3 regions of the Massilia genomosp. 1 genome follow, and region 1 is predicted to be linked to each of the others. Evidence: riboswitches for the same ligand, from Rfam matches in the RefSeq annotation. Region 1 holds a riboswitch; each other region holds the start of a gene.
The links. A riboswitch is a leader RNA that binds a small molecule or an ion and turns the genes downstream of it on or off. The one in region 1 is predicted to bind cobalamin.
Positions count from the first base shown of each region.

Region 2: it holds a riboswitch for cobalamin, as region 1 does, so the genes downstream of both, F1735_RS30620 (TonB-dependent receptor) here and F1735_RS24765 (TonB-dependent receptor plug domain-containing protein) in region 1, are expected to answer to the same signal.
Region 3: it holds a riboswitch for cobalamin, as region 1 does, so the genes downstream of both, F1735_RS21430 (CbtB domain-containing protein) here and F1735_RS24765 (TonB-dependent receptor plug domain-containing protein) in region 1, are expected to answer to the same signal.

Region 1 covers NZ_WHJF01000084.1:10,166-23,493, forward strand. Annotated here, with positions in the region: gene F1735_RS24720 (cobyric acid synthase) at 1-1,384, opposite strand, end outside; gene F1735_RS24725 (cobalamin-binding protein) at 1,408-2,286, opposite strand; gene cobD (threonine-phosphate decarboxylase CobD) at 2,286-3,275, opposite strand; gene cbiB (adenosylcobinamide-phosphate synthase CbiB) at 3,268-4,203, opposite strand; gene cobU (bifunctional adenosylcobinamide kinase/adenosylcobinamide-phosphate guanylyltransferase) at 4,197-4,754, opposite strand; gene F1735_RS24745 (cobyrinate a,c-diamide synthase) at 4,751-6,055, opposite strand; gene cobO (cob(I)yrinic acid a,c-diamide adenosyltransferase) at 6,055-6,675, opposite strand; gene F1735_RS24755 (ABC transporter ATP-binding protein) at 6,672-7,445, opposite strand; gene F1735_RS24760 (FecCD family ABC transporter permease) at 7,445-8,470, opposite strand; gene F1735_RS24765 (TonB-dependent receptor plug domain-containing protein) at 8,519-10,402, opposite strand; cobalamin riboswitch at 10,485-10,716, opposite strand; gene F1735_RS24770 (histidine phosphatase family protein) at 10,711-11,256, opposite strand; gene F1735_RS24775 (adenosylcobinamide-GDP ribazoletransferase) at 11,258-12,049, opposite strand; gene cobT (nicotinate-nucleotide--dimethylbenzimidazole phosphoribosyltransferase) at 12,059-13,093, opposite strand; gene F1735_RS24785 (DUF2868 domain-containing protein) at 13,267-13,328, shown strand, end outside.
Region 2 covers NZ_WHJF01000146.1:123-5,326, reverse strand. Annotated here, with positions in the region: gene F1735_RS30620 (TonB-dependent receptor) at 289-2,388, opposite strand; cobalamin riboswitch at 2,574-2,791, opposite strand; gene F1735_RS30615 (SGNH/GDSL hydrolase family protein) at 3,037-4,125, shown strand; gene F1735_RS30610 (hypothetical protein) at 4,143-4,811, shown strand; gene F1735_RS30605 (hypothetical protein) at 4,783-5,001, opposite strand.
Region 3 covers NZ_WHJF01000063.1:18,764-32,091, reverse strand. Annotated here, with positions in the region: gene F1735_RS21455 (alpha-2-macroglobulin family protein) at 1-1,719, shown strand, start outside; gene F1735_RS21450 (DUF2300 domain-containing protein) at 1,719-3,416, shown strand; gene F1735_RS21445 (YfaP family protein) at 3,434-4,186, shown strand; gene F1735_RS21440 (hypothetical protein) at 4,317-4,682, shown strand; gene F1735_RS21435 (hypothetical protein) at 4,750-5,118, shown strand; cobalamin riboswitch at 5,197-5,421, shown strand; gene F1735_RS21430 (CbtB domain-containing protein) at 5,572-5,769, shown strand; gene F1735_RS21425 (CbtA family protein) at 5,760-6,524, shown strand; gene F1735_RS21420 ((2Fe-2S) ferredoxin domain-containing protein) at 6,528-6,863, shown strand; gene F1735_RS21415 (cobaltochelatase subunit CobN) at 6,853-10,935, shown strand; gene F1735_RS21410 (magnesium chelatase subunit D family protein) at 10,946-12,829, shown strand; gene F1735_RS21405 (cobalt-precorrin-7 (C(5))-methyltransferase) at 12,858-13,328, shown strand, end outside.

The DNA.
Region 1 (13,328 bases):
GGGCGGCTTCGGCGATGCGCTCCAGGCTGGCCTCGCGCAGCGCGCCGGTGTCCACCGTGGCGTCGCTGTCGAGTCCCGCCCAGCGCAGCAGCGCGGTACACGCTTGCGGGTGGTCGAACATGCCGTGCAGGTAGCTGCCCAGGACTTGATCGTCGCCCGAGCGCGCGCCTTCGTCCCGGCCCTCGATGCGAAAGGCCGGCACGTCCAGCGCCGCGCCGCTCGAAACGCCCATGTGAATTTCGTAGCCCGTCACCTCGGCGTGCGCAAAAGCGCAGCGCCCCGTCACCTGGGCCAGGCGCTTTTCGGTGCTCAGTTCGGTGCGCAGGTCGAGCAGGCCGAGGCCCGTGGTGACGCCACTGTCGCCTTCCACCCCGTGCGGATCGTCCACCTCGCGTCCCAGCATCTGGAAGCCGCCGCAAATGCCGATCACCTTGCCGCCGTAGCGCAGGTGCCTGGCGATATACGGCCCCCAGCCCTGCTCGAGCAGATAGGCCAGGTCGCCGCGCGTGTTCTTGCTACCCGGGATAATCAACAGGTCGCAGGCCGGCTTGGCCTCGTTCTGGCGCACGAATTGCAGGTCCACATCGGGATGCACGCGCAGCGCATCGAAGTCGGTGTGATTGCTCATGCGCGGCAGCGACGGCACCACCACCTTGAAGGCCCCGCGCGAGGCTTGCACCGCCTGCACCGCGTCTTCCGCATCGAGGAACAACCCTTGCAGGTAGGGCAGCACCGCCAGCACCGGTTTGCCGGTCTGCTGTTCCAGCCAGTCCAGGCCCGGTTCGAGCAGCGAGATATCGCCGCGAAAACGGTTGATCACAAAACCGATGGTGCGATCGCGCTCGCTCTGCGACAGGCACGAGAGCGTGCCGACGATGTGCGCGAACACGCCGCCACGGTCGATGTCGGCCACCAGGATCACCGGGCAGTCGACCGCCTCGGCAAAGCCCATGTTGGCGATATCGCGGTCGCGCAGGTTGATCTCCGCCGGGCTGCCCGCGCCTTCGACCATGATCGCCTGGTACTGCTGGCGCAGGCGCGCGTACGATTCGAGCACGGCGCCCATCGCCACGGTCTTGTACTGATGGTAGTCACGCGCATTCATCTCGGCGCGCACCTTGCCGTGGATGACCACCTGCGCGCCGACGTTGCTCGATGGCTTGAGCAGCACCGGGTTCATGTCGGTGTGCGGCGCCACGCCGGCGGCAATCGCCTGCAGCGCCTGGGCGCGGCCGATCTCGCCGCCGTCGGCCGTCACCGCGCTGTTCAAGGCCATGTTCTGCGGCTTGAACGGCGCCACCGATATGCCCTCGTTTTTCAGCAGGCGGCACAAGGCTGCCACCACGGTGCTCTTGCCGGCGTCGGACGTGGTCCCCTGCACCATCAGGGTGTGATAAGGGAAGCGGCTCAAGGTTTACTCCTGCGCTGGCGCACGATGTCGAGTTTCTCGCACAGGATTTCGGCCCCGGCGATCATGCGCGGCCCGGAGCGATTGAGCAGGTTGCCGTCGATGCTGAACAGGTTCCCGCGCTTGACCGCGGTCATGCTGGTGTATGGCTTCCACAGGGTCAGGCCAATATCGGTGGGACTGCGCTCGCCGCTGAACAGCGCTTCCGGATCTTCCTGCAGCACCGCTTCCACGGTGACCACGGGCGCGGTCACTTTCAGCTTGCCGAATACGTTCTCGCCCCCGCACATGCGCATGGCGTCGCTCAGGATATGGCCGTCGTTGAGGGTATACAGCGGCTTGTCCCACACCTGGTAGAACATGCGCACCGGCGCGCGTTTGGCGTACTTCGCTTGCAGCGCGCCGAGGCGCTTGCGCAGGTCGGCGGCGGCCGGATCGGCCACCGCCTCGGTGCCCATCAGCTTGCCGAGGCGGGTCAGGTTGCTGGCGATGTCATCGAGTTTGCGCGGCTCGCTGTGGAACAAGGGAATGCCGAGCGCGCGGATCTGGTCGATCTGGCGTTCCGAACTGCCGTGCATCCAGACCACGATCAGGTCGGGCTTCAAGGCTGCCACGCGCTCCATGTCGATGCCGCTGTTGCTGCCCACCTGCGGCAGGCGCTTGGCCGCTTCCGGATAATCGCTGTAGGCGACGGCCGCGATCAGGCGTTCCGCGCCGCCGGCCGCGTACAGCATCTCGGTCACGTGCGGGGCCAGCGCAATGACGCGCTGCGCGGGTTTTTGCAGGGTCACGGGTTTGCCGTCGTCGTCGTGGACCGTGATGGCGGCGCCGGCGTGCAGCGCGATCGTGCCGGCAAAGGCGGCTAACAGGTATTTCATCATGATCCTCGGTTCCATTCTTCCAGTGCGAGCGCCAGGCGCCGCCATCCATTTTCATCGGCCGGCAGGCCGAGGCGAATGCCCCGCGCCGCCTTGGGGAACAGCCGCACCCAGATCCCGCGTTCGGCCATGTGCTGCCAGAACGCCTCCGCTTGCGCTTCGGGCCACCATTGAAACAGGTCGGTGCCGCTGGAGGCGATGCCGTTCACGGCGAGCAGCGTGCGCAAACGCGTGCCTTCGCCGGCCAGGCGCGCGCGCATCGCCTCCTGCCATGCGCGATCGCCCAACGCCTTTGTCGATACCTGCTGCGCCGGGCCGCTCACTGTCCACGGCCCGAGCAAGTCGGCAAGGTCCGACAGCAAAGACGCGTGCGCGCCCACAAAGCCCATGCGCACCCCGGCCAGCCCAAAAAACTTGCCGACCGAGCGCAGCACGATCAGGCCGGGGCGGTCGCTGTGCGCGGCCACAGTCAGGTGCGGGGCGGTGTCGCCAAAGGCTTCGTCGACCACCAGCCATCCGCCGCGCTGGCCCAGTTGCGCGGCCCAGGCCAGCAAGCGTTCGGGGACCACGGTCGCGCCGGTCGGATTATTCGGATTACACAGCACCAGCACATCGCATTCTGGCAGCGCCGCGTCCAACGCGTCGTATGCCACCTCGCGCATGCTGTGACCGTGCCGCGCCCAGTGGTGCGCATGCTCGGCGTACGAGGGCGCGGCCACCACCACGCGCGATGGTGCGCGCAATTGGGGCAGCGCCTGGATCGCGGCCTGGGTGCCGGCCACCGCCAGCATGCGCGGCGCCCCATAAAATGCGCTTGCCGCGCGCACCAGTCCGGGATCGGCTTCCGGCAGGCGGTGCCACGCATTGCCCGCCAGTTGCGGCGCCGGATACCAGGTGGGATTGAGTCCCGTCGACAGGTCCAGCCAGTCGTCCAGCGGACGGTTGAAGCGGATCGACGCCGCGCGCAGTTTGCCGCCGTGTTCAAGCATGAAGTGCTCCCATGAATAGTGCCGCCGCTGCGGCCACGCCCAGCCACAGCGTGGCGGTGGCGCGCACCAGTTTCCAGGCGCGCGCGATATCGCCCGCCTGCGCGGCGCGCCCGCGTCCCAGCGGGGGGCGCTGTTCGGCCACGCCGTCGTAGGTGGCGCTGCCGCCCAGCGCGAGGCCGAGCGCGCCGGCGCCGCTGGCCATTACCGGCCCCGCGTTCGGGCTCGGCCAGCCGGGCGCCTGCGCGCGCCAGCATTTCCACGCCGCGCGCCGGTGATCGGCCAGCAGCACGTAGGACAGCGCGGTCAGGCGCGCCGGAACGTAGTTCAGCACATCGTCGATGCGCGCCGCCGCCCAGCCGAATTGCAGGTAACGCGTGTTCTTGTAGCCCCACATCGCGTCCAGCGTATTGGCGAGGCGGAACAGCAACGCGCCCGCGCCGCCGGCCACCACGAACCAGAACAGGGTGCCGAAGACCGCGTCGTTGCCGTTTTCGAGCAGCGATTCGGCGCTGGCCTTGGCCAGGTCGGCTTCGCTGGCCTCCATGGTGTCGCGGCTGACGATACGCGCCGTCAGCAGGCGCGCCTGCGCCAGGTCGCCGCTTTCCAGCGCCTGCGCGATCGGCAGGTTATGGTCGCGCAGGCTGCGAAAACCCAGGCAAAAATAGAGGAGAAAGGCATGCGCGGCCAGTCCCGCGCCCTGGCACAGCAGCGCGCCGAGCGCCGCCAGCGGCAGCACCGCCAGCGTCCACGCCAGCACGCCGCGTACAAAGCGTGAGTTGCCGCGATTGCACGCGCGCTCGATGCGCATCGCCAGGTTGCCGAAGCCGACCAGCGGATGCCAGCGCCGCGCTTCGCCCAGCAGCAGGTCGAGCAGCACGCCGCCGGCCAGCAGCAGCGCCACCTGCGCCAGGTTCAGGCCACTCAGCATGCCTGGCCCTTGATGGTGAGCGGCATGCCGGCCACGATGAACAGGGCGCGCTCGCAGGCCTTGGCGACGGCCTGGTTCAGTCGCCCGGCTTCATCGGTGAAGCAGCGCGACAGGGCGCCGTACGGCACGATCCCCATGCCCACTTCGTTCGACACCATGATCACGTCGCCGGGCGCTTGCGGCAGGGCCGCCAGCAGCGCGTCGCACTGTTCGTAGAAAATGTCGGGCAGATTGATCACGCCCACTTCCGGGAAATCCTGGTCGGCCGAAAAAATCAGGTTGCTCAGCCACAGGGTCAGGCAGTCGACCAGCACCAGCGTATCCGGTTCGCTGCAGCGCAGGATGGCGTCGCCGAGCAGCAGCGGTTCTTCGATGGTGGTCCAGCTGCCCGGACGGCTGGAACGGTGGGTCTTGATGCGCACCGCCATTTCGCCATCGCCGGCGCGCGCGGTGGCGATGTAGACGACTTCCTTGCCCGATTCGAGCGCCAGTTTTTCGGCGTAGGCGCTTTTGCCGGAGCGCGCGCCGCCGAGGATCAGTGTCGTCGTCATGCATCGCTCCTGGAGAACAAGGCCGCCGCTGCGGCGGGGCAGGATGGAAAGTAGGCGTGGAAGTACGATGCCGTCAACGAGCCGGCACGGTACACCGCTTCGCCGCTGGCGCCGCTCGGGTGCTTGACCGTGTGTACGGCTGGCGCGAGCGCCGTTTCCAGCCGCGAGTAATGAAAGGTATGCCCGCGCAGGACGCCGTGCGGCGTTTCCAGCCCTTGGGAGCCGAGACCGGCGATGCGCGCCTGCATGGTCACCGTTCCTTCGAGCAGGCCGGCCATCGGCCACACCGTACTCGCCTGGTCGGCCAGCGAACCGGCCAGCGCCATCATGCCGCCGCATTCGGCCACGATCGGCATGCCGTCCGCGTGGGCGGCGCGGATCGATGCGCGCCAGCGCGCGGCGCCGGCCAGCGTCGCGCCGTGCAGCTCCGGATAACCGCCCGGGAGATAGACGGCGTCGGCGTGCGCCGGCACCGGCTCGTCGGCCAGCGGCGAAAAGAAGGCGAGGGTGGCGCCCAGTACACGCAGGGTAGCCAGGTTGGCCGGGTACAAAAAGGCAAAGGCGGCGTCGCGCGCAATGGCGATGGTGCGCCCCGCCAGCAGCGGCGCTGGCGCTGCCATGCGGGCGCTGAGGTCGATGCGGGTGCTGCGCAACCGTGCCCACGCGGCGTCGTCGAATTCGAGCTGGTCGGCCAGCTGGTCGAGCAGGCCGTCCACATCCTGCACTTCGCCCGGCAGCACCAGGCCCAGATGGCGCTCGGGCAGGGTCTTGGACTGGCGCGGCAGCACCGCGACCAGTGGAATATCGCGCATCGAAGCGGCCACCATGGCGGCGTGCCCCTTGCTGGCGACACGGTTGGCGATCACGCCCGCCATCTCCACAGGGCCGTAGTCGCGCAGGCCGAGCACCAGCGCGCCGGCGGTTTGCGCCATCGCCGAGGCGTCGATCACGGCCAGCACCGGCAGGCCGAATTCGCGCGCCAGGTCGGCCGAGGAGGGCGTGCCGTCGTACAGGCCCATGACGCCTTCGATCAGGATCACGTCGGCATCAATGGCGGCGGCCGCCAGCTGGCTGCGGCACTGTTCGCGGCCCACCATCCACAAGTCGAGCGAGCCGACCGGCGCACCGCTGGCGCGTTCGAGCAGCATCGGGTCGATGAAGTCGGGGCCGCACTTGAACACGCGCACACGCTGGCCGCGCCGCACCAGCGCGCGCGCCAGGGCTGCCGTCACCGTGGTCTTGCCCTGGCCGGACGAGACGGCGGCCACCAGCAGGACGCGCACATCCGCGTAGTCGCTCATCAGAATTCCGTCCCGGCCTGCGCCGCAATGCCGGCCTTGAAGGCGTGCTTGACGACCGTCATGTCGGTCACGGTGTCGGCAATCGCAACCAGTTCGTCCGGCGCGCCGCGCCCGGTGATGACCACATGCTGCATCCCGGGCCGGTCGAGCAGGTCGGCGATGACGGCGTGGACGTCCAGGTATTTGTACTTGAGCGCGATATTGAGTTCGTCGAACAGCACCAGCCCGATCGCCGGATCGGACAGGAAGCCCTTGGCCAGCGCCCACGCTTGCTCGGCTTTTTCGATGTCGCGTTCGCGGTTCTGGGTATCCCAGGTATAGCCTTCGCCCATCGCATGAAAACTCACTTCGTCGGGAAAACGGCGCAGGAACTTTTCTTCGCCGGTCGACATGGCGCCTTTGATGAACTGGACCACGGCCACCTTCATGCCATGCCCCATGGCGCGCACCACCATGCCGAAACCGCTCGAACTTTTGCCCTTGCCGTTGCCGGTGTTGACGATGATGATGCCGATTTCCTTCTGCGCCCCGGCGATCTTCTGGTCGATGATGGCCTTCTTGCGTTCCATGCGGACGCGGTGGCGTTCATTCAGTTCGCTGTTTGCGGTGTCGTCGATCATGCGGATTCCTCGGTTGGGATGAAAATACGGCGGCTGCCGTGGGGAAGGACTTCAATCGGGTGGCCCAGGTAGCGGCTCAGGAGCGGCGCTTGCATTACTTCGTCGACCGGGCCGGCCAGCCATTCGCCGTCGCCCATCATCAGCAATGCGTGGCTGGACGCCTGGTGCGCCAGGTTCAGGTCATGGCCGATCATGACGACCGTCTTGCCCTGCTCGCGGCACAGCTTTGCCAGCAGGCGCATCACGCTGTGCTGGTGCGCCAGGTCGAGCGCGTTGGCCGGTTCGTCCAGCAGCAGCAATGGCGTGTCCTGCGCCAGCATGGCGGCGATTGCCACGCGCTGGCGCTCGCCGCCGGACAGGGTGCGCACGTCGCGCTCGGCCAGGTCGGCCACTTCCATCGACGCCAGGGCGGCATGGGCGATGGTGTAGTCGTCGCTGCCTTCCCAGTAGCGGTTGGCGTGATAGGGATGGCGCGCCGCCAGCACGGTTTCGATGGCGCGGTAGGCAAACGCGTCGCTGCGCGATTGCGGCAAAAAGGCGCGCTGGCGCGCCAGTTCTTCGAGCGGCCAGTCCTTGAGCGCTCGCGCGCCGATGGCGATGCTGCCGCCATCGGGCTCGCGCAAGCCGGCCAGGGTGCGCATCAGCGTGCTTTTGCCGGCGCCGTTGCGACCGATGACGCACCATGACTGCCCGCTTTGCACCTGCCAGTCGAGGTTTTTCACCAAGGTGCGGCTGCCGGCGGTGAGCAGTAATTGGCGCGCTTCGATCATCATGAGCGGTTCAGCCGGTGGAGTTGGTACAAAAAGACAGGTGCGCCGATCAGCGCGGTGATCACGCCCACCGGCAGTTGCTGCGGCGCGAGCACGGTGCGCGCCAGGGTATCGGCGAGAACAAGAAAGGCGCCGCCGGCCAGGGTGGCCGCGGGGATCAGCAGGCGGTGATCGGGTCCGCAGGCGAAACGGCAGGCGTGCGGCACGATCAGGCCCACAAAACCGATGCTGCCAGCGCTGGTCACGGCGCTGGCGGTCAGCATGCCGGAGCAGAAAAACAGTCCCTTGCGCAGGGCGCTGACGCGAATGCCCAGGGTGGCGGCGGCTTCCGCGTGCAGCGCCAGCACGTTCAGCGAGCGGGCGCTGCGCAGGGCAAACATGAGGCCCACGGCCAGCACGATCCACGGCAGCGGGCGCAAAGGCGCACCGGCGATGTCGCCGATCATCCAGAAAATCATGCTGCGCAAGCGGCTTTCGGGCGCAATCGACAGCATCAAGGTCACCAGCGCAATGCAGGAGGTGGAGAGAATGGCGCCGGTCAGCAGCAGCAGCGAGGAGCCGCCTTCGGCCGCCGCGTTGCCGCGCAAGTCGCGCCGGGCCAGCATATATAAGAGCATCGAGACGGCCACCGCGCCCACGAAGGCGGCCAGGTCGACCATCCACATGGCCCACATGAACAGCAGCGCGGCCAGCGCGCCGACCGAGGCGCCGGCCGAGATGCCCAGTACATATGGCTCGGCCAGGGGATTGCGCAGCAAGGCTTGCATCATCACGCCGGCCAGCGCGAGCGCGCCGCCGGTGACAAAGGCCACCAGTGCGCGCGACAGGCGCAGGTCGAGCAGGGTGGCGGCCAGGGTCGAGGTGTCGCCTTTCGCAAGCGCCATGAGCGCGCCCGGCATCTCCGCCAGCGGGACCGGCACCGAGCCGACCATCCCGGCGATGACCAGGCTTGCCAATGCCAGCAGCGTCAGCGTCGTGATGATGACGCTGGCCCGGTGGCGCATAGTGCGAAAGAACGGATGCATGCGACTCCTGTGTGGTACTTAATTGTGCTTAACGGTCCTTAACGGTGCTTAACGGATGCCGTAGCCGATGCCGGCAAACAGCTGGCGGCCCGCAGTGGCGTAATTGCGCGCCAGTTCGTATTGTTTGTCGGCGACGTTGTTCAACCGTAGCACGGCTGACCAGTCGTGGGCAAATCGGTACGAGGCAAACAGGTTCACCAGGCCGTAGCCGGGCAGCGTGCTGCGGTTGGCCAGGTCGTCGAAGCGCTTGCCGGATACCTGCACGCCGACGCCGGCGATCAGGTTGCCCGCGTTGTACTCCACGGCGAACTTGGCGTGGCGTTTGGCGCGCCGTTGCAGGTTTTTGCCGGTGGTGTCGTCGCGCGGGTCCTGGAAGTCGAGCGAGCCGCTCATGTCGACATCGCCCAGGCGGGTGCGCGCGCCGAGGCTGACGCCTTCCAGCGTGGCGCGGTTGACATTGTAGGCGCAGCCGTTCGGGTGCGAATCGCGCTGCACCGGGCATTTGCCGGTGTTGACCAGCAGGTCGGTCAGGCGGTTGCGGTACCAGACCGCGCTCGCTTCAGTCGTGCCGTCGTTGTAGTACACGCCGCCTTCGACGTTTTTACCTTGTTCCGGCTTGTTGGTGTCGACCCCATAGCCTGGGTAATACAGTTCGTTGAAGGTCGGTGCGCGGAAACTGGTGCCGGCGCTGGCATTCACGCGCAGCGCGCGCGTAAGCTTGTAGCCGTAGCCGATGCCGCCGGTGGTCTTGTCGCCGTACTGGGTGCTGTCATCGCGCCGTGCGCTGGCGCTGGCCAGGTGGTTGCCGCGCTTCGCCGAGTAGGCGGCGGCGACCGAATTGGTGGCGCGGCTGGTGTTCAAGGCGCGCGTGGTGTCGGCGAACACGCTCTCCACGCGCCGTTCGAGCACCAGTTGCAGCAGGTCGCTTCCAAGGGCGAGGTCGTGCTGCATGCTGTAGGCGTGCGCGCGCGTGTCGATGCGGTTGCTGGCGCTGGCGCTGGTGAAATTGACCGATTTGTCGTCGGCCTCGGAAGCCTGCAGACTCATTTTCCAGCCGCTGGTGAACTGGTGTTTGGAAAAGACGGCGATGTTGTCCATGTTTTGCACGCTGCGCACGTCGAACGGGTTCGGGCCGGAGTCGTACTGCGACGCCAGGTGGCTGTGCAGGTACAGCAGGCCCGCTTCGTGGCCCTTGGCCAGCACGATGCCCAACTGGCCGCTGGCGCTGTCGCGCGCGTAGCCGTCGTTGTCCTGGTTATACGACGAGGCGCCCGGCTTGGTGGCCGAGAAGCCCTGGTCCTTGTCTTTCGACAGACCGAAGGCATAGTTGATGCTGTTGTCGCCTTCGCTGGCGCCGGCCACCCCGAACGTCATGGCGCGCGCCTTGTCGCTGCCCGCTTCCACGGAAGCGCTAACGGCGGCCGGGCCGGCGCCGCGCCGGGTGAAGATCTGCACCACGCCGCCGATGGCGTCGGCGCCGTACATGGTGGCCAGCGGGCCGTAGACGATTTCGACCCGGTCGATGTTCGCCAGCGGCAGGGTGGCCCAGTTGGCGATGCCGCTGGTGGACGAGCCGATGCGCACGCCGTCGACCAGCACCACGGTCTGCTTGGGGTCGCCGCCGCGGATAAACACTTGGGATGCGGTGCCCGGGCCGCCGTTACGGGTGATCTCGATGCCGCGCTGCTTTTGCAGCAGCTCGACGACGTTGCCGGCGCCGGAGCGTGCAATGTCGGTCGCGCTGATCAGCACATGGTCGCTCAGGACGTCGGAAGACGGCTGCGGCGCGCGCGCGGCGGTGATGATGACGGCAGTATTGGCAGTATTGGCAGTATTGGCGGAATCGACGGGGCTGTCGGCGAGGGCGCAAGGGGAGGTAAAAGCTAGCGCGAGCGACGTCAGGGCCGCGTGGCGTACAACAGGAAAGGTCATGACAAGTCTTCAGTGAATGCGATTGCGAGCAACCGGCCGACGTCCCCGTTGGCCAGATTGAAAAGGAGCGCGCAACTGTCGCACGTTCCCACCTGTGTTGGCCGGTATCCGGGCTGGCAAATGCGGCCGTCTCACCTTCCCATGCCAAATGCACAGTGGTCAATCGAGGCGGCTCGTCGCCATGTCAGCGACATTTGCTTACCGTTGCGGGGGCAGCACACGTTGGCCTGTATTGTCCTGTCACAGGCTTCGTGTTTCCCAGTTTAACTGCGCTCATGGACATGGGCGCGGGCACCAAAACCCGATAATTATACACAGTCGATGATGACGGTCTCGCCGTAGGCGATGGCGTGGGGACGCTGCGCCGCTTCCAGCGCCATGGCCTCGGGTTCCAGTCCGCGCGCGCGGGCCAGCAGCAGGCGGATGGCGCCGGCGTGGCAGATGACGGTGGCGGCGCTCGTGTGCGAGTGCATGCAATCGGCATAAAACGCCGACACGCGGCGCGCCATGTCGGTCACGCTTTCGCCCCCACCGGGGCGGTAGCCGGCCATGTCGGCGGCCCAGGCGTCGATGGCGGCGCGCTCAATGTCGTCCCAGCGGCGCATTTCCCAGTCGCCGAAATCGAGTTCGGCCAGGCGCGCGTCGTAGCGCACCGCTGCCCCGCCCAAGGCTTGCGCCAATCCGGCGCAGCGCCGCAGGGGGCTCGAGAACATCGGTGCGCCGGCCGGCAGGCGCTCGCGCAGGGCGGGCAGGGCCAGCGCCTGCAGATCAGGATCGACAGTCAGGTCGGTGCGCCCGTAGCACACACCTGGCGCCACCTGCGGCGCCAGGTGGCGCACCAGATACAGGCGCATGTCAGGGCCAGGCGCCGCGATGGAAAAACGCCAGCAGCGCCAGGTAGATGACCACTTCGGCCACCTGCTGCACGGCGCCCAGGCAGTCGCCGGTGTAACCGCCGATGCGGCGCAGGCACTTGGCGCCCAGCCAGCACGCCACCAGCGCGGCGCCGGCCACGCTGGCGAGCAGGGCGAGCCAGGGCAGCATGCCGGCCGTTGCCAGGGCCAGCGCGGGCACGCCGGCGCAGGCGCAGGCGATGCCGAATTCCCGGTGGCTCATATGCTGGGCCATCGGCTTGGCCTTGCCCTCGGCGCGCGCGTAGTCCATTTCCCAGATCAGGCTCACCGCCGCAAGGCGCGATAAAGGATGGGCGATGAACAGCGCGACCATGACGGCCGGTGTGGGCAGGGACCACAGCGCGGCGCACTTGAGGCCCACCGTCAGCCCCATGCCGACCGCGCCATAGGTGCCGATGCGCGAGTCCTTCATGATTTCGAGCACGCGCTCTGTGCTCAAGCCGCCGCCGAAACCGTCGCACATGTCGGCCAGGCCGTCTTCGTGGAAGGCGCCGGTCAGGTAGATGGCCGCCGCCGTCGACAATATCACCGCCACGGGAGCGGGAAAGAGCGCCGCCGCGCCGGCGTACACCGCCGCCGCCACGCTGGCCACCACCACCCCGACCAGCGGAAAATAGCGTGACGCATGGTGTAGCCAGGATGGATCGAAGCCCACCCAGCCCGGAATCGGCACGCGCGTGAAGAACTGCAGCGCGATGAAGAACAGCCGGCACTGGTGGACGATGCTGGCCATGGCTTGTATTTACGCCGACTGGCCGCTGACGCGCGCCGACTGGAAGGTGGCCATCTCGCCGAGGAAGTTGACGGCCGCGTGCAGCAGCGGCAGCGCCAGCGCGCAGCCGGTGCCTTCGCCCAGGCGCAGGCCGAGGTTCAAGAGCGGCCTGGCGTGAAAATGTTCGAGCATGCGCGCGTGGCCCGCTTCGTCCGAGCAGTGCGAGAAGACGCAGTAGTCGAGGATGGCCGGCTGCATGCGCGCCGCCACCAGCAGCGCGCTACTGACAATGAAGCCATCGATCAGCAGCACCATGCGCCGTTCGGCCGCCTTGAGCATGGCGCCGACGATCATGGCGATCTCGAAGCCGCCGAAGGTGGCCAGGATGTCGAGCGGCTCGCTCATGTCGCCATGCAGGGTCACGGCCGCCTCGATCACGCTTTGCTTGTGCAGCACGCCCTCGATTGATAAACCGGTGCCGGCGCCGACGCAGTGGGCCACCGGCACGCCGGTCAGCTTGTGCATCAGCGCGGCGGCGGCGGTGGTGTTCCCGATGCCCATTTCGCCGAAGCCGATGACATTGCCCTCCAGGTTGCCGACGATGCGCATGCCGTGCGCCAGGGCGGCGGCGCATTCGGCCCAGCTCATGGCCGCTTGCTGCGCGAAGTTGGCGGTGCCGCGTGCGACCTTGCAGTCCATGAGCGCCGCCCGCTTGCCGAAGTCGTGGTTCACGCCGGCGTCGATAATCTGCAGCGCGCAACCGTTCTGGCGCGCGAACACGTTAATCGCCGCGCCCCTGGACAGGAAGTTCTCGACCATCTGCCAGGTGACGCTTTGCGGATAGGCCGAGACGCCTTCCGCCACCACGCCGTGGTCGGCCGCGAACACCAGGATGGCCGGCTTGTGAAGCGCGACTCTGGTCGTTTGCTGGATCAGGCCGATCTGCCGGGCCAGCGTTTCGAGCGCGCCCAAACTGCCCAGCGGCTTGGTCTTGTTGTCGATCGCTTGGGCCAGTTCGCTGGCCAGCAGTGGGTCGTGGGTGGAAAGTATGTCTGGGAGGCGCATCGTGAGGAGAGATAAGAAAGTGTCAAGAAAATTCCGCGTTAAGATAGCACATCCACGCTGTCGCGTTCCTGCAAGACCAGCGCAGGGCGGCAAAGTGCGGCACAATTGGCCTGTGAATGTTGTCGTTTCATACAAGGTACCCGCAAGCGAGCTCGTAAAAGAACAGGAAAAGCATGAACGAACAGGTGGCAAGGGACGTGGTGCTGGTGCGCTCGATCGAAAGCATGGACGGCAA
Region 2 (5,204 bases), on a different contig from region 1:
CTGCGATGGTGGCGGTGCTGCGGGCCGGAATTGCTCGGGCCCGGCTGTATGGCGCCGGCGCTTCTGTGCGCAGCATGTTTTCGAAGTGCAGGGTTTGACAATACGCAGATTCGCGTTGAACGACCAGCGCGTTCATCACGTGCGCATGGATATTCGAACAAATGTGCCGCCAATGACACACTCCGCTGTCGACGCGGCCACTAAGCGAACTCGACATTAGAGGCCGTAACGGCCCGCCGCTGCCGATGCCCGGCAGCGGCAGCTTTCACGAACCGCGCCAGGCCGGGATCAGTAGCGCCACTGGACGGTCAGTTCGGCATGGCGCCGCGCGCCCAGCAGGTACTGGCTGCCGCCGTACGACGTGCTGGCATACAGCTTGTCGGCCAGGTTGCGCAGGTTCAGCTGCACCAGCACGTGGCGGCTGGCCTGCCAGCCGACGCTCGCGTCGAGCACCGTGTAGGCCGGCAGCGCCTGGGCGTTGGCGTTGTCGATAAAACGCGCGCCGACGTAGCGCGCCCCGCTGCCGGCGCGCCAGTCGCCGCTGCGGTAGCTGAGCCACAGATTGGCCGAGGACCTGGGCGCGTCCGCCGGACGGTTGCCGGCGCGCGAGACGTTGCCGCTTTCGATCAGCTGGTCGAAAGCGGCGTCGGTATAGACCGCGTTCGCTTCCAGGCGCCAGGCCGGCGTGACGGCCACGCTGGCGCTCACTTCCACCCCGCGCGACGATTGCGCGCCGCCCTGGATCGACAGCGCCGGGTTGGCCGGGTCGCGCGTGATGATGTCGTCCTTGCGGATGCGGTACAGCGCGGCCGTCCACTCGGCCTTGCCGCCGGCCAGCGATTGCTTGACGCCCGTTTCCACCTGGCGCGAACGGGTCAGCTTGTAGCGGCTGTTGGCCAGGTTCAGCGACAACAGGCTGGTCACCGGATCGCTGCCGCTGCTGACCTGGCCGTACAGCGACGTATCCGGCGCCAGCTTCCAGCTCAGGCCCAGGCGCGCGGCGGTCGACTGCAAGGTGGCATCGAAGCCGGCCGCCCCCTGCAGGCTGGTGCGTTCGACCTGGTAGCGGTCGTGGCGCAGGCCCGCCAGCAACAGCAGGCGCTCGCTGAATCGATAAGCGTCTTCGGCGTACAGCGCATGCGTGACGGTATCGGTCGTGAAGTTCGGGCGCAAGGGATCGGGGCTGTCGAACACTCCCGGCGCAAAACCGGTCGGCGCCACGCTCGATGCGCCGCCGTAGGGGGCGTTATTGGTGTGGGTGAAATTGATGGTGGCCGCTTCCCACCCGGCCACCAGGCGGTTGGCGCCGCCGTCCCAGCGCGCCTCGAGCCGGTTGCCGGCCTGCTCCTGGTGGTGCGCGATGGCGATGTAGTCGCTGCGCTCGACCAGCTTCGCCTGGACGTCGTAGGCATAGCTCTCCACATTGCGCCAGTGGCGGCGCGCCTTCATGTAAACGAGTTCGTCGCTGACGCTGAGGGCCGGCGTGAGGCGCCACGTCAGGCGGGCCAGCGCCTTGTCGTCATCGAGGCCGATAGCGGCGTCGCCGACGTTGTAGTTCTGCCTGCGCAGCGCGCGCGCCAGGGCGCCGTCCACCAGCGGGGTGCCGAAGTAGCGCTGCGGCTTCTGCTCCAGATGGTCGAGCTGGAGCGCGAGGTCCAGCGTGGGCGCCAGCGCATACGCCAGGCTGGCCAGCACTTTGCCGTGGCGCGCATCGCCGCGTTCGATCAAGCCGTCGCTGCGGTCGGCGTAGGCGTCGATGCGGAACGCTCCGCCCTGCCCCAGCGCGCCGCTGGCGCCGACGCCGGCGCGCAGCGCGCGCCCGGCCCCGATGCCGGCCATCGCCTCGAATGCGGCGGCGCGCGTGGGCGCCTTGCGCACGGCGTTGATGGTGGCGCCGGTGGTGCCGCTGCCGTGGATCACCGAGCCCGGGCCGCGCAGCACTTCGATGTACTCGTAGCCCCACGGATCGGCGGGATAGCTTGCCGTGCCCGAGCCGACCTGCGGGCGCTGGCCGTTTTCCAGGATGGCGATGGCGCTGTTGCCGCTGAAGCCGCGCGCCGAATAGGCGATGCCGTTGCCGGGCGAGCTGATGTCGGTCAGGCCGGTGCTGCGGGTGACGGCGTCCTTGAGCTGCACGTCGCCGCGCGCTTCGATGCTGGCCGCGCCGAGCGACTCTACGCTCGCCGGCAAGTCCTGCGCCGCCCGCCCGATCCGGCTGGCGGCGCCGATCTCGCGCTTGAGGCCCAGGCCTTGGTTCGATTCCGCCTGGATGGTGATGACCGGCATCAGCGCCGCTGGCTCGGCCCGGGCGGCCGGGGTACACAGCAGTGCGATGGCGGCGACGATGGGACGGATGGGTGTGGAACAAGCGTGACTGGAAAGCATCATGGAAGCACCTGACGTAGTGAATGACCGGATCGGCCGATGGTGACGTTCGCGAACGCTTGCGCAAGCAGCATGGCACGCGCCGCCCGCCCAGGGCGAACGGAAACACGTACGCCGGCGGCGTGCGATTGCATTGGCAGAACAGAAAAAGGACGACAAAAAACAGGCAACCCCACACCCCGGGCGTTGCGCGTGCATCGTGACTGGCCGGTCTTCTGGCTCGCCGTCATCCTTCCCTGGCCTTGCCTTCCCATGCGCTGCACAGTGGCGTTCGATCAAAGTCGTCAGGCTTACAGCAGCGGGGGCTGCGCCGGACTGGCGCGAGATGAAAATCTCGTGCGTCACCGGCTTCCCGTTTCACCCTCCAGCCGACAAGCGGGAGGGCACCATCACGTATTGGGGCGCATTTTAGTGCGCGAAATGGTTTTTGTCACATCTTTCCTGCGCCAGCCAGCGGGATGGCGTGGAGATTGCCGCGCTGCCGCACTCCTGCGCATTTACAACAAACCTACCGATTTTCAATGTTTTCTGTGCAAGACGAATGGTTAATTAGCACGCTTGTGCATATTTGCAATACATTGAAGTGCCCGCGTTCAGGTTGGCCGGCATGGCATGCCTGGCGGACGGGTCCAACTAAAAAGGAGACGCTTCATGAGCATTCGCTTTCGTCGTTCTTTGCACACCTTGTTACCCTTCCTTGCACTACTCGCCCCGGCTTCCGAGGCAGCCGCCAGCACCCTGAACCAAAACGCTTCGTGGACCATCGACCGGGCCGGCACCAGCACCAAGTACCGCTCGGTGGCCTACGGCGACTCGATCTATGCCGGCTTTAACGGCTCCGTCACCAGCGCGGCCAAATACGCGGCGCCCACGGTCAACGCGGAGTATCTGTCGGGCCAGTGGGGCGCCGACGTCGAAAGCGTGCGCCGCACCAAGTCCGGCGCGGTGGCCGAGGACGTGTACAACAACAAGATCGTGGCCGAGCGCTCGTATATGCAAGCCAGTAACACGCGCGTGGTCACCTTCGAAATGTGCGGCAACGATGGTTTGCAGGCGCGCTCGGCCTTCAAGAGCCAGACCGGCACCTGCAACTACAGCGGGCTGGCCGCCGCCGAAACCAGCTGCAAGAAGTATGTGACAGCCGCGATGGACTACATCAACGCCAACGCCTACGCCGGAGTCAAGCTGAAGGTCGTCTCCAACCTGCACTATCCGGGCTATGCGGTGGACAATGTGCAAAGCACCTGCAAGGATGCGGGCACCGGCGCCACCGTCAAAATGCAGGACAAGTTCCTGCCCGCGCTGGCCAGGATGAACTTCATGATGTGCGATGTGGCGCGCCAGAAGGGCTTCCAGTGCGCGGACAATTTTGCCCAGTACATGGGGGCCGATTACGACAGCAACGGCGACGGCCGCATCGACGCCGAGGGCTTGCGCTATGTGAACGGCGAGAGCGAAGCGAGCTACGTCAACCGCCTGACCACGGCGCTGCGCTCGACCATCCGCGACGCCAACACGCACTTTGTGTCGTCGGGCAGCAGCTACGACTACATCCAGTCGGACGACACCCACCCGACCTACAACGGCAGCACCTTCAGTTCCGGCCTGTTCGGCAGCACCACCGGCAGCGGCGCGCCACGTTACACGAGCTTCAGCGGCGGCAAGAACCCGATCTGGAACCAGTACGGCCATGAGCGCATCGGCTGGGCGGTGTCGACCTACAATCCGGCCACGCCGTAAGCACAGGGCGCCGATCCGTGGACACGCCTCCGCGTTCCGGGCCGGCGCCGTCTGGCAGCGCGCAATCCGCTGCCAGCCGCGCCTGGCGGCCCTCCCGGGGCCGCGCCGTCATCGTCGTGCTGCTGGCCGTTGCCTGCGGCGCCGCGCTGTTCTATTTATGGACGCCGACCCGCGGCGGGGCCGGCGCCGCCGCGCCGATCGCGGCAGCGCCGCCGCTGCCGACGACAACGCATGCGCCGGCGGCGGGCATTGCACGCGCGCCTGTGCCTGTGCCGGCCGCGCCGGCGCGCGCCCCCGAAGGTGACGCCGACCCCACGCGCGACCTGTCGAGCTACGTCGCGCGCGGCGCCAGTCCCAGCATGGCGCAAGTCATCGAAGGCCTGCACGAGCGCGGCATCCATTCCGGCCTGGGCGCCTTTTCGCCACCGGGAACCAGTCCGCCCCTGGTCGGGCTGGCGGTGCCCGAGGATTTCGTTTTGCCGAAGGGCTATGTGCGCCATCACCAGGCCACCGATGACGGCCAGCGCATCGAAGCGGTGCTGATGTTCGCACCCGACTTCCAGTTGCGCGATGCCAGCGACAAGCCCATCGAGATGCCCAAGAACCTGGTCGTCCCGCCGGAACTGGCACCGCCCGGCTTGCCGATCCGGCGCATCGTCATTCCCCCGGCACGCCCGGAGCGCTGACCATCATGACCTTATCGACCAACGCGACAGTGCGTACCATCGCGGCCATCTTCGCCAGCGGCGCCATGGTGGCGCTGTATGCGCGCGGCGGCGCCGCCTGGCCGCTCGGTTTCGTCCTGCTGGCACCCTGGCTGCGCACGCTGGACGCCAGCCCCACCCTGGCGGCGGCCTTGCTGCGCGCCTGGCTCATGGCGCTGGCCTATACGGCGGCGGCGTTCGCCTGGTTCGGCTCCGCGCTCGGGATCTATGCGCAGGTCGGCGCGGCCACCGGGGTGGCGCTGCTGCTGCTCGCCGCCCCGCTGTTCCAGCCGCAATTCATGGTCTTCGCCCTGGTGCGCCACATCGCAGTGCGCCGGCATGGCGCCGCGCTGGGCGCGCTGGCCGGCGCGGGGG
Region 3 (13,328 bases), on a different contig from region 1:
CCTGTTGAAGTAAGCCTTACCGCCGGCGCCGTCGTCAAGACCGAGAAGATCACCGCCCGCCGTGGCGTGAACTATGTGCAGTTTCCGCTGCCGGCCTACAGTGGCCCGATGCGCCTCGAAGTCAAACAGGACGGCAAGCTGGTCGACGCGCTCGACACCGAGGTGCAGGCATTGCCGGCCGCCTGGAACAGCCCGCGCACCCTGAGCGTGCCGCTGAGTGGCGTTAGCGTGCCGCTCACGCTGCCGGCGGACGCGCGCAATATCCGCGTGTCGTTCGCCAGCGGCGCGGCCAGCCACTTCGCGCGCATCGCCGACGACCTGATCGAGTATCCCTACGGTTGCGTGGAACAGACATCGAGCCGCCTGATTCCGCTGGCGCTCGGATTGCAGAACCTCGGCCCGGAAGCCGGCCCGGTGCAACTGCGCCTCTTGAACACCTTGCAGGCGCAGCGCCTGCGCCTGGTGTCGATGGCCGGTCCGGAAGCGCAATTCGGCTGGTGGGGCAATGCCACCGCCGGCAATTCGCTGATGACGGCCTACGCCTATTACGCCGACTGGTACGCGGCGCGCGCGCTGCGCATCGAGATGCCGCCCGAGCACTGGCAAGGTTTGCTGGCCATGTACGGCAAGGAAGGCCTGAAAGAACCGGTGCTGCACCGTGCGCTGACCCTGTGGCTGGCGCAGGAAATGGGCTTGCCGGTCAAGACGCTCGCTTCCGGCCTGGCCGACGAACTGGCCAAGACCAAACTTGACGCCAAGCCGGCCGCGCTGGCGCCGACCAGCAGCATGCTGCTCACCGCCGAAAGCGGCAACTCGCAGGCGCTGACCCTGGCCCTGCTGTCGGTGATCGCCGCCAACGATGGCGTGGCGCTCGCACCCGAACTGCAGGAGCAAGCCGGCGCCGCGTGGACCACCTTGCGCGCCAACCCGGCGCCACTGGCGCAAGCCTTGCTGATGCTGGGCGGGCAGCTGCCGGCCAGCCAGGCCGACGCCGTGCTGGGCGCGGTGCGCTCCGACATGGCGACCCTGGACCGCGCGCTGACCTTGGTGTGGGTGCAGAAGAAGCTGGGCGGCCCGCCGGCCGCAAAAGACCCCGGCGTTACGCTTGCCGGCACCTGGCAGAAATCGGCCAGCCCGCTCGGCCAGGCCTTGTTCCGCTGGCAGCCTGTAAAGGGTGTACCGACCCAGTTGCAACTGGCCGAAGCCGCGCCGGAGAACACGGTGGCCATCATCGAGTACGACAGCCGCGAAGCGGAAACGCATACGCTGCCGGTCAAGATCGAACGGCGCCTGATGCGCATGGAGCAGAAGGACAAGACCTTCAGCCCCGTGCCCGTGAAAAACGGCGAGGCGTTGCGCACCGACGCGCTGTACCTGGACGAAATCACGCTCACGCCGGCGGCCGGCGCGAAGTACCGCTATGGCTTGCTCGACGTGGCGCTGCCGCCCGGCGCCTCGGTCGAGGCGACCACCTGGGGCATGACGCTGGCCGGCGAGAAAAAGGAAGCGCTGGAAGCTGCGCGTCATGAATCGCGCCGCGAAGGCTACGTGGTGCCGGTCGAGCCGCTGGCCGAACCGCTGCGCGTGCGTCATCTGCTGCGCTTTGCGCAAAAAGGCAGTTACGTGCTGCCGCCGGCGCGCTACTACCGCATGTACCAGCCCGAGAACAAGGCGCTGGAAGGCGAGGGCAAGACCATGCGCACCTTGCAGGTCGAATAATGCCGGCATGGCGGTCAAGCCGATGCGCATTGGCGCTGGCGCTGTGCGCACCGCTGGCGCAGGCGGCCACGCTCGATGTGGCGTGGTGGCGCGACGGCCAGCTCAGCGCGCTGCAGCTCGACGACAAGGGTGGCAGCAGGCGCGCGCCCTTCGACGGCGCGCGCCAGGTGCCGCTGGGCAGCCTGTGGAAGCTGTTCGTGTATGTGTATGCGATCGACAAGAAAGTACCGACCCCGGACTACACCTGCGGCGGCCAAAAGAACGAGGAAGTGTACTGCTGCACCGCCGGCAAAAGCATCGCGCGCGACCTGGCGCTGGCGCAATCGTGCGGCCTGTTTTTCTCGCCGGCCCGGTTGATGCTGACGCGCCGCCCGTGGCGGCAGTATTGGAGCGGGCGTCTTGGGCGCGATGCGAGCGGCGAATACGACTGGCTGGCCGACCCGGCGAACCTGGCGCCGGAACGCCTGGTCAGCCTGCGCAGCCTGATGCTGGCGCTGGCCAGCATTCCGGCCGACAGCCGCAAGGACGCCGGGTCGGCGCTGCTGCACGTGGTGCTGGGCGCGCGCGGCGTCAACACCGCCAGCTGGTTCGGCAGCCGCCTGCGTGTGAAGACCTACTCGTGGCACCATCCGCAGCGCACGACCGAGCGGCTCGGCGGCGCGGCCGGCTGGCTGGCCGATGGCACCCCGCTGTGGTTCGGCGGCGCCGACACCAGCAGCCGCATCCTGGAAAAATGGGCACCGCGCCTGGCCAGTACCTTGCCGTCGGCGGCGGCGCCGCTTGATGCGGGCTGCGTGCTGGTCGATTACTTCGCGCGCTATCCGATCAAGGCGGTGGCGGCGGGGCGCAACGCCGCCGTGCCGGGACTGCTTCGCGGGCCGTACCAGGTGCGCTTCGAAAACGGCCGCAGCCTGGCGTTTTTCAGCCAGAACGACATGCTGCTGGAGCGCGATCCGCAGGGCCGGACGCGCCTGACCGGACGATTCGGGGTCAACGAGTACGTGGCGCGCGTGATCGATCGCGAGGGCGGTACCAGCGCGCCGGAGGCGGCCAAGGCGCTGGCGGTGGCGGCGCGTACCTATCTGCAGCAGAACGCGCAGTGGGCCGAGGGTTGCCAGCGCATCGCCGACAGCAGCGCTACGCAGCGCGTCGCTCCCCAGCCGGCCAGCGTGGCGGCGCGCGCCATCGCCGACTGGACCGACCAGCTGGTGCTGTCCGGCGTGAACGTGCGCTATCACGCCGAGACGGCGTCGAAGGACACCATGGCGTGGAGCCAGGCGGTGGGGCAGGCGCAGCAGGGAATGCGTTTCGACGCCATCCTGACTGCGGCCTATCCCGGCGCCGACCTGACCACGCTGTCGGGCGGCGACTCGCAGCAGTGCGTGCGCCTGCCCGGCGCGCAGGCGTGGCTGGCGCGCGAACTGCCGCAGTGGGAGCGCGTGCTGCGCAAACAGGCCGGCTACGAAACACCGGCCGAACCACCGGCGGTATGCCACCTGGTGCGCGGCGCGCCGTATTCGGAGCAGTCGCGTAACCGGATCTATCTGCGCGGCCTGGCCAGCCGCGAGGACCGCATCACCCTGGTACACGAGTTCCTGCACCTGGGCCTGCGCAAGCACCCGAGCGGGCAGGATGAAGTCCTGGTCGAACAACTGGCGCGGCGCCTGGTCGATACGCGCCTGGAAGCGCATCAATAATCCCACCACACCTGATCATGAAAATACTGTTGATATCCGCACTGCTGTTGTCCACCACCGCCCTGGCCCAGGTGAAGATCGACTCGCCCAACAGCGGCTGGCGCAATTCCAAGGGCGCCAAAGAGGCGTATTCGCAGGATGTGAATTATCCGGCGGCGTCGGTCAGCGTGCAGGAGGGGCAGAGTCCGACGGCCGAGATTCGCGGGCGCATCGCCTCCAAGGGCAAGAGCAAGCCGGCCACCCTGGTGGTCAACGGCGTGGCGATGCCGATGGCGGTGCAGGAAGACGGCAGCTTCGCGCGCCCGTACGCCTTCGGACGCGGGTCGAACAGCGTGGAAGTGCGCTCGCCCGACGGCAAGGCGCGCAACCGCACCCAGTTCCTCGATTCCTACGCCGGCAAAACCCAGTCGCGCCTGCGCGTGGTGCTGTCGTGGGACAGCGACGGCACCGATGTCGACCTGCACGTGGTCGCGCCCGACGGCGGCCACTCGTGGTACGGCAACCGGGTCATGCCCAACGGCGGCGCGCTCGATGTCGACGTCACCACCGGTTATGGCCCGGAGATCTTTTCCAGCGCCGCGCCGCCGAAGGGGAACTACCACGTCTATGTGAACTATTACGGGGCTGGCCAGGACAGCGGCATCCTGACGGTGGCGCAGGTGGCGATCATCACCAACGAAAATTCACCGAACGAGCGCCAGGAAGTGGTGCGCGTGCCATTGCGCGCGCCGGGTGAACTGACCTTGGTCAAGTCGTTCGTGTTTCCTTGACCTGCGCTCCGAAAACAACGCCCTTCATCGGCGCTTTGACAGTTTTTGAAAGGCATGTAAAACTGTCGTCAGGAAATACGATCCTGGCTGCGTACCGACCGCGCCAGTCTTATGACGAATTGGAGTGCAAGTGAGTACTGCAGCATGGATCTACGATGCCAGCATCGTTATCAGGAACGCCCGGCAACCGGAGGCGTTCAACGCGATTCGCACATCGTTCGAAGGATGCGACTCCTTTTTCGCCGAACGCGCACGCGCCGAACGCGACTTCCCGGCTTTCCTTGAATCGATCGGCTTCACCAGCCAGCGCCAGGAAGGCGCGCTGCTGATTGACGGCGGCGATATCGAGATCATCACCAACTGGCTGATTCGCCTGTTCGACACGCTCGGACCCTTCGTCGAACCGGGCGGTGTGCTGGAGATCCGCGACGAAGAAGGCGAGCAGATGACGTTCTGCTACGACGGCAAGCAGATGGACATCGAATTCAGCGAGTAATGTAAGGCGGCGGCGCGCCGCTTCATGCTACATTGGCACCCCATCAATTTTGCAGGAGTGCCGCGTCATGCCACCGAATCCCGACATCGCCTCAATCCGCGCCGACCTGCTCGACGAGATGGCTGCCTATATGGCGCGCTGCGCCGAAGACCCGGACAACGAGCCCCCGTACGGCAAGGCCGAAATCGCCGCGTGTGCGAATATCCTCGATGCATACGCCGCCGCCATCGACAAGCTCCCCAAGCCTGCCGACCATGCAGCGATCATGAAAGAAGTTGAACGCGTCGTCGTGGCCCTCAACGAGTTCGATGAACGCGCCGGCGGCGTGATCGAGACCGAAGAGCGCGAAAAACTGTGCGACATCATCTACCTGGTTGCCAAGGACGCCGGCCTGCAAGCCGACCAAGACATCACCGAACAATGGCGCGACTGGTAAATACAGGCACTGCGACACGCACTGCGACGCGCACCTCGCGCGCAACCTTGCAATTTATATAGTCCAGACCTATACTTCGCCGGTAGTCAAGCTTCTGGTTCTGGCAAACAATCGTTTGCCGGATTAAATGGGAAGCCGGTGCGCTCCTTCACGGAGCAAAGCCGGCGCTGCCCCCGCAACGGTAAGCGAGTCAAGGATGTGCATCACGCCACTGTGCAAAGCATGGGAAGGCGCATATCCCGGAAGTGGGCTTCGGCCCCGCCACTCGCCAGCCCGGAAACCAGCCGAAGCGGTAAGTCGTTTGTATCGCGGAGGGCGATCCAGGTGGATCGCTGCGTACCGCACCCATCTCAGGTTCCTTCTCCCCTTGCAAGCCCCCGGTTGCCGGCCTTGGCAAGACGCGCGCGTCTGCATTGGACTGGCTCTATGCGCAGTGCTTTTGGAAGGAATGCCATGTCGTCGATCCGCAGCGTCACCCCCACCTTTGACGAACAAGTCCCGTTTACCGCCATCAAGGAGCGCATCGTGCAAGCCATGTGCGCCGCCAGCCTTGGCGCCGTGCTGCTGTTCGGCGCCGGCTTCGCCTCGATGGAAACGCTGCACAACGCGGCGCACGACAGCCGCCACTCGGCCGGCTTTCCATGCCACTGATTCGCAGCGCGCCCGCAACGGGCCTGGGCACCTTTAACCGCATCCTCGCCAGCGCGGCGGCGGCCGGCATTCTCGCCGGCCTTCTGCTGACCGGCGTGCAACAGGTGCAAGTGGCGCCCATCATCCTGCAGGCCGAGGTGTTCGAAAGCGCCGCGCCCGTAGCGCTGGAAGTGGCGGCGCCGCACAGTCACGCCGACGCCACGCCGCACGAGCATGCGGACAATGGTGCCCACGAAAGCGCGCATGAACACGGCGGCTGGCAGCCGGACGACGGTCTTGAACGCACCTTCTACACGGCGCTGGCCAATATCAGCGCCGGCGTCGGTTTTGCGCTGCTGCTGGCGGCGGCCATCAGCCTGCACGGCCGTGCAAGCGGCTGGCGCGCGGGCCTGTTGTGGGGCGCGGCCGGCTACACGGCGTTCTTTGTCGCGCCCTCGATCGGCTTGCCGCCCGAGCTGCCGGGCACCGTCGCCGCGCCGCTGCTGGCGCGCCAGCTCTGGTGGACCGCCACCGTCGCGGCCAGTGCCGGCGGCCTGGCGCTGGTGGTCTTCGCCAAAAACTGGCCGCTCAAGATCGCCGGCGCCTTGCTGCTGTTCGTGCCGCACCTGGTCGGATCGCCGCAGCCGGCGGTCCATTCGAGCAGTGCGCCGCCCGAGCTGGCACGCAGCTTCCTGTACGCGACCTTGCTCGCCAATGCCGCCTTCTGGCTGGCCATGGGCGCGCTGTCGGGCTACTTCTACAAGAAGTTCGGCTGACCGATGCGCACCCACGACCGGCACGTGTTCATGTGCGTCGGCCCGCGCTGCACCGAAAACGGCGTGCAGGCGCAGGCCGTGTTCGAGCATATGGGGCGCGAGATCGATGCGCGCCCGGACTTGTGCGTCAAGCGCACCCGCACCCACTGCATGGTCGCGTGCCGCAATGAAGGGCCGATCGTGGTGGTGTATCCCGAAGGCGTGTGGTACCGGCGCGTCGATGAAGCGGCGGCCGCGCGCATCGTCAGCGAGCACCTGATTGGCGGCACTGAAGTGACCGACCTGATTTTCCATCGCATCGGCGAAGGCGACACACTCGTGGCGGACAATGACACCTGATTTTCCTCAAGGCCCGGGGCCCATCGCGCTGCTTACCCACGCATCGAACGACCTGACGGTCCTGCACCACGCCGTAAGCCAGTTGCCGCCCGAGTTCGGCGCGGTGGCGGGCGTGAACCTGCAAGGACTCGACGCTGACGGCGCTACGGCGCTGCTCACGCGCGAGGTGCAGGGCGCGCGCATCATCATCTTGCGCGTCCTCGGACGACTCGGCAGCGTCCCTGGTTTTGCCGACCTGGTCAGTCATGCGCGCCGCACCGGCCAGCACCTGATCGCCATCAGCGGCACCGGCGAGCCCGATCCGGAGCTGGCCGCGGTATCGACCGTCGCAGCGGACGTGCTGCAACAGACACTGAACTACTTCCATTGCGGCGGCAGCGGCAACCTGGCGCAGTTGCTGCGCTATTTGTCTGACCACCTGCTGCTGACCGGATTCGGGTACGAAAGCGCGCTGGCGCTGCCGGAACACGGCATTTATCATCCCGACCTGGCGCAGGGCGCCGCCATCGACGACTGGCTGGCGCTGCGCAATGCCGGCGCGCCGAGCGCCGGCATTGTGTTCTACCGCGCGCATTGGATGAGCGGGAACACGCGCTTCATCGACGCGCTGCTGGGCGCCCTGGAAAAGCGCGGCATGAACGTGCTGCCGGTGTTTACGTCGTCCTTGCGCAGCGGCGCCGGCGGCGCTGGCGCGCTGCCGGACGCGCTGCGCTACTTCAGCGACGCGCGCGGGGTGCATATCGACGTATTGATCAACACGACATCGTTCGCGATGGGCGAGATTACGCCTGGCGGCCCCACGCCGGCCGGCTGGTCGGTGGGCGTGCTGGAAACGCTGAACGTGCCGGTGCTGCAAGCGATCACCAGCGGCATGACCCTGCCGCAGTGGGAGCAGTCCGCGCGCGGCCTCAATCCGCTCGATACCGCGATGAACGTGGTGCTGCCCGAATTCGACGGGCGCATCATCACCGCGCCGGTGTCGTTCAAGTCGCGCGCCGCCGGCCTGCAGGGCGACGCGGTCGACTACGAGCCGGTGCCGGACCGGGTGGCGCGCGTGGCCGGCATCGCCGCGCGCTTTGCACGCCTCAAGCACGTGCCCAACGCCGAGAAGCGCGTGGCCTTCATGTTCACCAATTCGAGCAGCAAGGCGTCCCAGATCGGCAATGCGGTCGGGCTGGACGCCCCGGCTTCGCTGATGCGCATCCTGGACGCCATGCGCGATGCCGGCTACGACGTCGGCCAGCCGCCCGCCGACGGCACGACGCTGATCCACGACCTGGTCGCGCGCTGTTCCTACGACCAGATTTACGTGACCACCGAGCAGTTGCGCAACGCCGCCGGCCGCGTGCCCGCCGCGCTGTACGCGCAATGGTTTGCCGAGCTCACGCCCGACATGCAGGAGAAAATGAGCGGTCAGTGGGGCGCGGCGCCGGGCGAAGCGTATGTGTGCGACGGCCACCTGGCGCTGGCCGGTATCGAATTGGGCAATACCTTCGTCGCGTTGCAACCGCCGCGCGGCTACGGCATGGACCCGGACGCGATCTATCACCAGAGCGACCTGCCGCCGACCCACCACTATTACGCGCTGTACCGCTGGCTGCGCGATGTCTGGCGCGCCGACGCCATCGTCCACGTCGGCAAGCACGGCACGATGGAATGGCTGCCCGGTAAAGGCGTGGGCCTGTCGCAGAACTGCTTCCCGGACGCCTTGCTGGGCGACTTGCCGCTGTTTTACCCGTTCATCATCAACGATCCGGGTGAAGGTTCGCAGGCCAAGCGGCGCGCGCACGCGGTCGTGGTCGACCACCTGACGCCGCCGATGACCACCGCCGACACGTACGGCGCGCTGGCGCAGCTCACGCAACTGGTCGACGAGTATTATCAGGTCGAAGTGCTGGACCCGGCCAAGCTGCCGCTGTTGCAGCAGCAGATCTGGGAACTGGTCAAGCAGACCAACCTGAATGCCGACCTGCAGGCGCGCCTGCTGCACCACGATCATGATCACGACCACGATCATGGACACGGCCATCACCACCATCACGACCATGATCACGATCACGGCCACGACCATCACCACGAAGAGGACGGCGAGCTGCCGGCCGCGCTGGCGTCGATGGGTGGCTCCGACGTGGCCCACCTGATCGAAGATCTTGACGGCTATCTGTGCGAGCTCGGTTCTGCCCAGATCCGCGACGGCCTGCATATCCTGGGCGGCGGCCCGGACGCGGAACAAATGCCGGCCATGCTGGTATCGCTCACGCGCCTGCCCAACCTGGATATTCCGGGCCTGCAGGCCGAAGTATCGAAGCTGTTCGGCCTGACGATGGACCTGCTGCTCGACCAGAAGGGCCGTCGCATCAACGTGGCGCCGGCACTGGCGCGGCTGGCGCAGTGCGCCGTGGTCACGCGCTCGGATGCGCTCGACGCCATCGACGCCTTGTGCCTGCGCTTGTTTACCGAACTGGCGGCGCGCGAATATCGCCCGGCCGCCATCGATGATGTGCTCAACCTCGTCTTTGCCGACATCGATGGCGAGCAGGTGGCCGCGCCGCTGCTGCAACCGGCCCTGCGCGTCAAATCGAGCATGCTCTCGCAAATGGGAAAGGCACGTCCCGCGCCCGCTGCCGTGCGCGCTGCTGTTTCCCCCATCGCTCCGGTGGCGCCGGCAGTCAATCGTTTCGACGCGCTGCGCGCAGTGCTCGGTTTCGCGTGCAGCCAGCTGGTGCCGAACCTGGCGCGCGCCACCGACGAAATCGACAACCTGATCAACGGCCTGTCCGGCGCATACGTACCGGCCGGTCCGAGTGGTTCGCCCACGCGCGGCATGGCCCACATCCTGCCGACGGGCCGCAATTTCTACTCGGTCGACCCGCGCAGCGTGCCGTCGCAATCGGCCTGGCGCGTCGGCCTGCAACTGGCGCACGAGGTATTGACGCGGCACGAGCGCGAAACCGGTGAATATCCCGAGAGCGTCGCCATCAGCATCTGGGGCACCAGCGCAATGCGCACCCACGGCGACGACGTGGCCCAGATCCTGGCGCTGCTCGGCGTACGCCCGGTATGGCGCGCCGAAAGCCGCCAGGTGAGCGGCGTGGAAGTGATCCCGCTCGACGAACTGAAACGCCCGCGCATTGACGTTACGACCCGCATCAGCGGCTTTTTCCGCGACGCGTTCCCGCAACTGATCGACCTGATCGACGATGCCGTGAACACCGTCATCGCCCTCGACGAACCGCTCACGCACAACTTCGTGCGCAAGCACTACCTGGCCGAACTCGGAGGCTGGATCGAACAGGGACTGAGCCCGGAAGAGGGCGCGCGGCGCGCATCGTACCGCGTGTTCGGCGCCAAGCCGGGCAGCTACGGCGCCGGCATCCTTCCCTTGATCCAGCATAAGAACTGGGAAGCCGACGCCGATTTCGCCGAAGCCTACGTCAACTGGGGCGGCTACGCCTACGCGCGTGGTGAACAGGGCGCCGACCAGCGCGACGCCTTCAAGGTGCGCCTGTCCGGCGTGCAGGTCGCCCTGCACAACCAGGACAACCGCGAACACGACATTTTCGACAGCGACGACTACCTGCAATTCCACGGCGGGATGATCGCCACCATCCGCGCGCTGACCGGCCAGCAGCCGCGCCACTACTTCGGCGACAGCGCCGACCCGGCGCGCGCGCAAGTGCGCGACCTGAAGGAAGAAACCCTGCGCGTGTTCCGCTCGCGCGTGGTCAATCCCAAGTGGCTGGCCAGCATCCAGCGCCACGGCTACAAGGGTGGGCTGGAACTGACGGCCACCGTCGACTACCTGTTCGGCTACGACGCCACGGCGCAGGTGATGGACGACTGGATGTACGAAGACGTGGCCCAGGCCTACGGCTTCGACGACACCATGCAGCGCTTCCTGGAAGAAGCCAATCCGTGGGCGCAGAACGCGATTGCCGAACGCCTGCTGGAAGCGGCCAGCCGTGGCATGTGGGCCGAGCCGCGTCCGGAAACGCTGGCCAAACTGCGCGAGCTGTATCTCGATAGCGAAACCCTGCTCGAGGCACGCGGCGAAACGGCGCGCAATGGATAAGATGAAGATCATGAATTTTCCGTTTTCGGCCATCGTCGGCCAGCCGCAGTTGCAGCGCGCGCTGATGCTGTGCGCGGTCGATCCCGGCATGGGCGGTGTGCTCATTCGCGGCGACAAGGGCACGGCCAAGAGCACGGCGGCGCGCGCGCTGGCCGACGTGCTGCCGCATATCGACACGGTCGCCGGCTGCGCCTACAACTGCGGCGCCGGTTCGGTGTCCGAGCACTGCGACACCTGCGCCAGCGGCGCGCCGCGCCTGGCCCCGGTACCATTCGTGACCCTGCCGCTGGGCGCGACCGAAGACCGCGTGATCGGCAGCGTTGATCTTGCGCGCGCCCTGCAAGGCGGCCAACGCGTGTTCCAGCCTGGCTTGCTGGCGGCGGCGCACCGGGGCGTACTGTATATAGATGAAGTCAACCTGCTGGCCGACCATCTGGTCGACGTGCTGCTCGACGTGGCGGCGATGGGCGTCAATTCGGTGCAGCGCGAAGGGCTGTCGATCCGCCACCCGGCGCGCTTTACGCTGGTCGGCACCATGAACCTGGAAGAAGGCGACTTGCGCCCGCAGTTGCTGGACCGCTTCGCCCTGATGGTCGAAGTGGCCGCCCCGCGCGACAAGAAAGTGCGCTCCGAAGTGGTGCGCCGCCGGATCGCTTTCGAAGCCGATCCCGCGGCATTTTGCGCAACGTGGGAAGAGCAGCAGCAAGCCTTGCACAGCCAACTGGCCGAAGCTCAGCGCCTGCTGCCGCAGGTGGCGCTGGACGACGCCATGCTGGACCTCATCAGCCACCTGTGCTGCGAGTTCGAGGTGGCCAGCCTGCGTGCGGACATTGTCATGCATAAGGCGTCGCGCGCCCTTGCGGCACTGGACGGGCGGCTGCAAGTGACGCCGGCCGATCTGCGCAGCGCCGCCGAACTGGTGCTGCCGCACCGGCGCCGCCGAAAACCGTTCGAACAACCGGGCCTCGATCATGACCGGCTGGACGAATTGATGCGCGACGCATCGCCGCCGCCGCCGGCGCAGGACGACGCCAGCGAATCCGGCGACGGCGAACAAACGCCATCCGATGAACAAGGCGAAGAGCAGGTGTTCGCAGCCGCCCCCAGCGCCGCCGCGCCGCGCATCGTGGTCGAATCGACCTCGGGCCACAGCAGCGCGGGCCGCCGCAGCGAAGCGATGGGCGCCACGCGCGGAAGAGTGGTGCGGGCCGTGCCCGACCAGCAGCCGACCAGCATCGCCATCGGCGCGACCTTACTCAGCGCCGCCATGCGCGAGCCCGGCCACGTGCAGGTCACGCGGGCCGACCTGCACCAGCAGATCCGGGTCGGCAAAAGCGCCAACCTGATCCTGTTCGTGGTCGACGCCTCCGGCTCGATGGCCGCCCAGCGCCGCATGGAAGCGGTCAAGGGCGCCGTGCTGGCCCTGCTGACCGATGCGTACCAGCGGCGCGACACGGTGGCCGTGATCTCGTTCCGGGGCCAGTCGGCGCACCTGCTGCTGGCGCCGACGGGTAGCGTGGAGCGTGCGCAGCAAGGTTTGTCCGACCTGCCGACCGGCGGGCGCACGCCCCTGCCGCACGCGCTGCACCTGGCGCTCGACACGCTGGAAAAATCGGCCCATCGCGCCCCGGCGCTGATGGTGCTGCTCACCGATGGCAAGGCCAACGTACCGCTGGCGGCCGATGGCGACGCCTGGCGCGAGTCGCTCGACCTGGCCGGCAAGCTGGCCGAACGCGGCGTGCCCGCGCTGGTGCTCGATACCGAGAGCGGCTATTTGCGCCTCGGACGCGCCGCGCAACTGGCGCACACCCTGGGCGCCGAATGCCTGACGCTCGAGCAGCTGTCGGCCGACAACCTGGCGCTGACGATCCGCGCGCGCCTGGCGCCCACCTGACAACACGGAATATGAGGAGCAGTTTTACATGATTATTTGCATAGGCGCGGGACCCGGCGATGTCGGCTACCTGACGCAGCGCGGCGCGCAGCTCATTCGCGAGGCCGACGTCGTCGCCGGCTTCGACGCGGTACTGAACGTGGTCCAAAGCCTGATCCCGGCCGAGGCCCATGTCATCGGCATGGCCTACCGCGACCAGGTCGCGCAGCTCGACGAGGTGGCGCGCCTGCACCATGCGGGCAAACGCTGCGTGGTCGTGTTCATGGGCGACATCCACTTCAGCGGCTTCCAGTACCTGGAACGGGTCGAACGCGCGTGCGGCCACCCGGTCGAATCGCTGCCCGGTATTTCGTCGGCCCAGATCCTGGCGTCGCGCGCCAAGGTGTGCTTCGACGAGACCACCTTCATCACCTTCCACCGCCGTGGCGACCTCGATCCGTTCAAGCGCCACCTCGTGCATGTGCTGCAGGACCAGCGCAACGCGATCGTGATCCCGTGT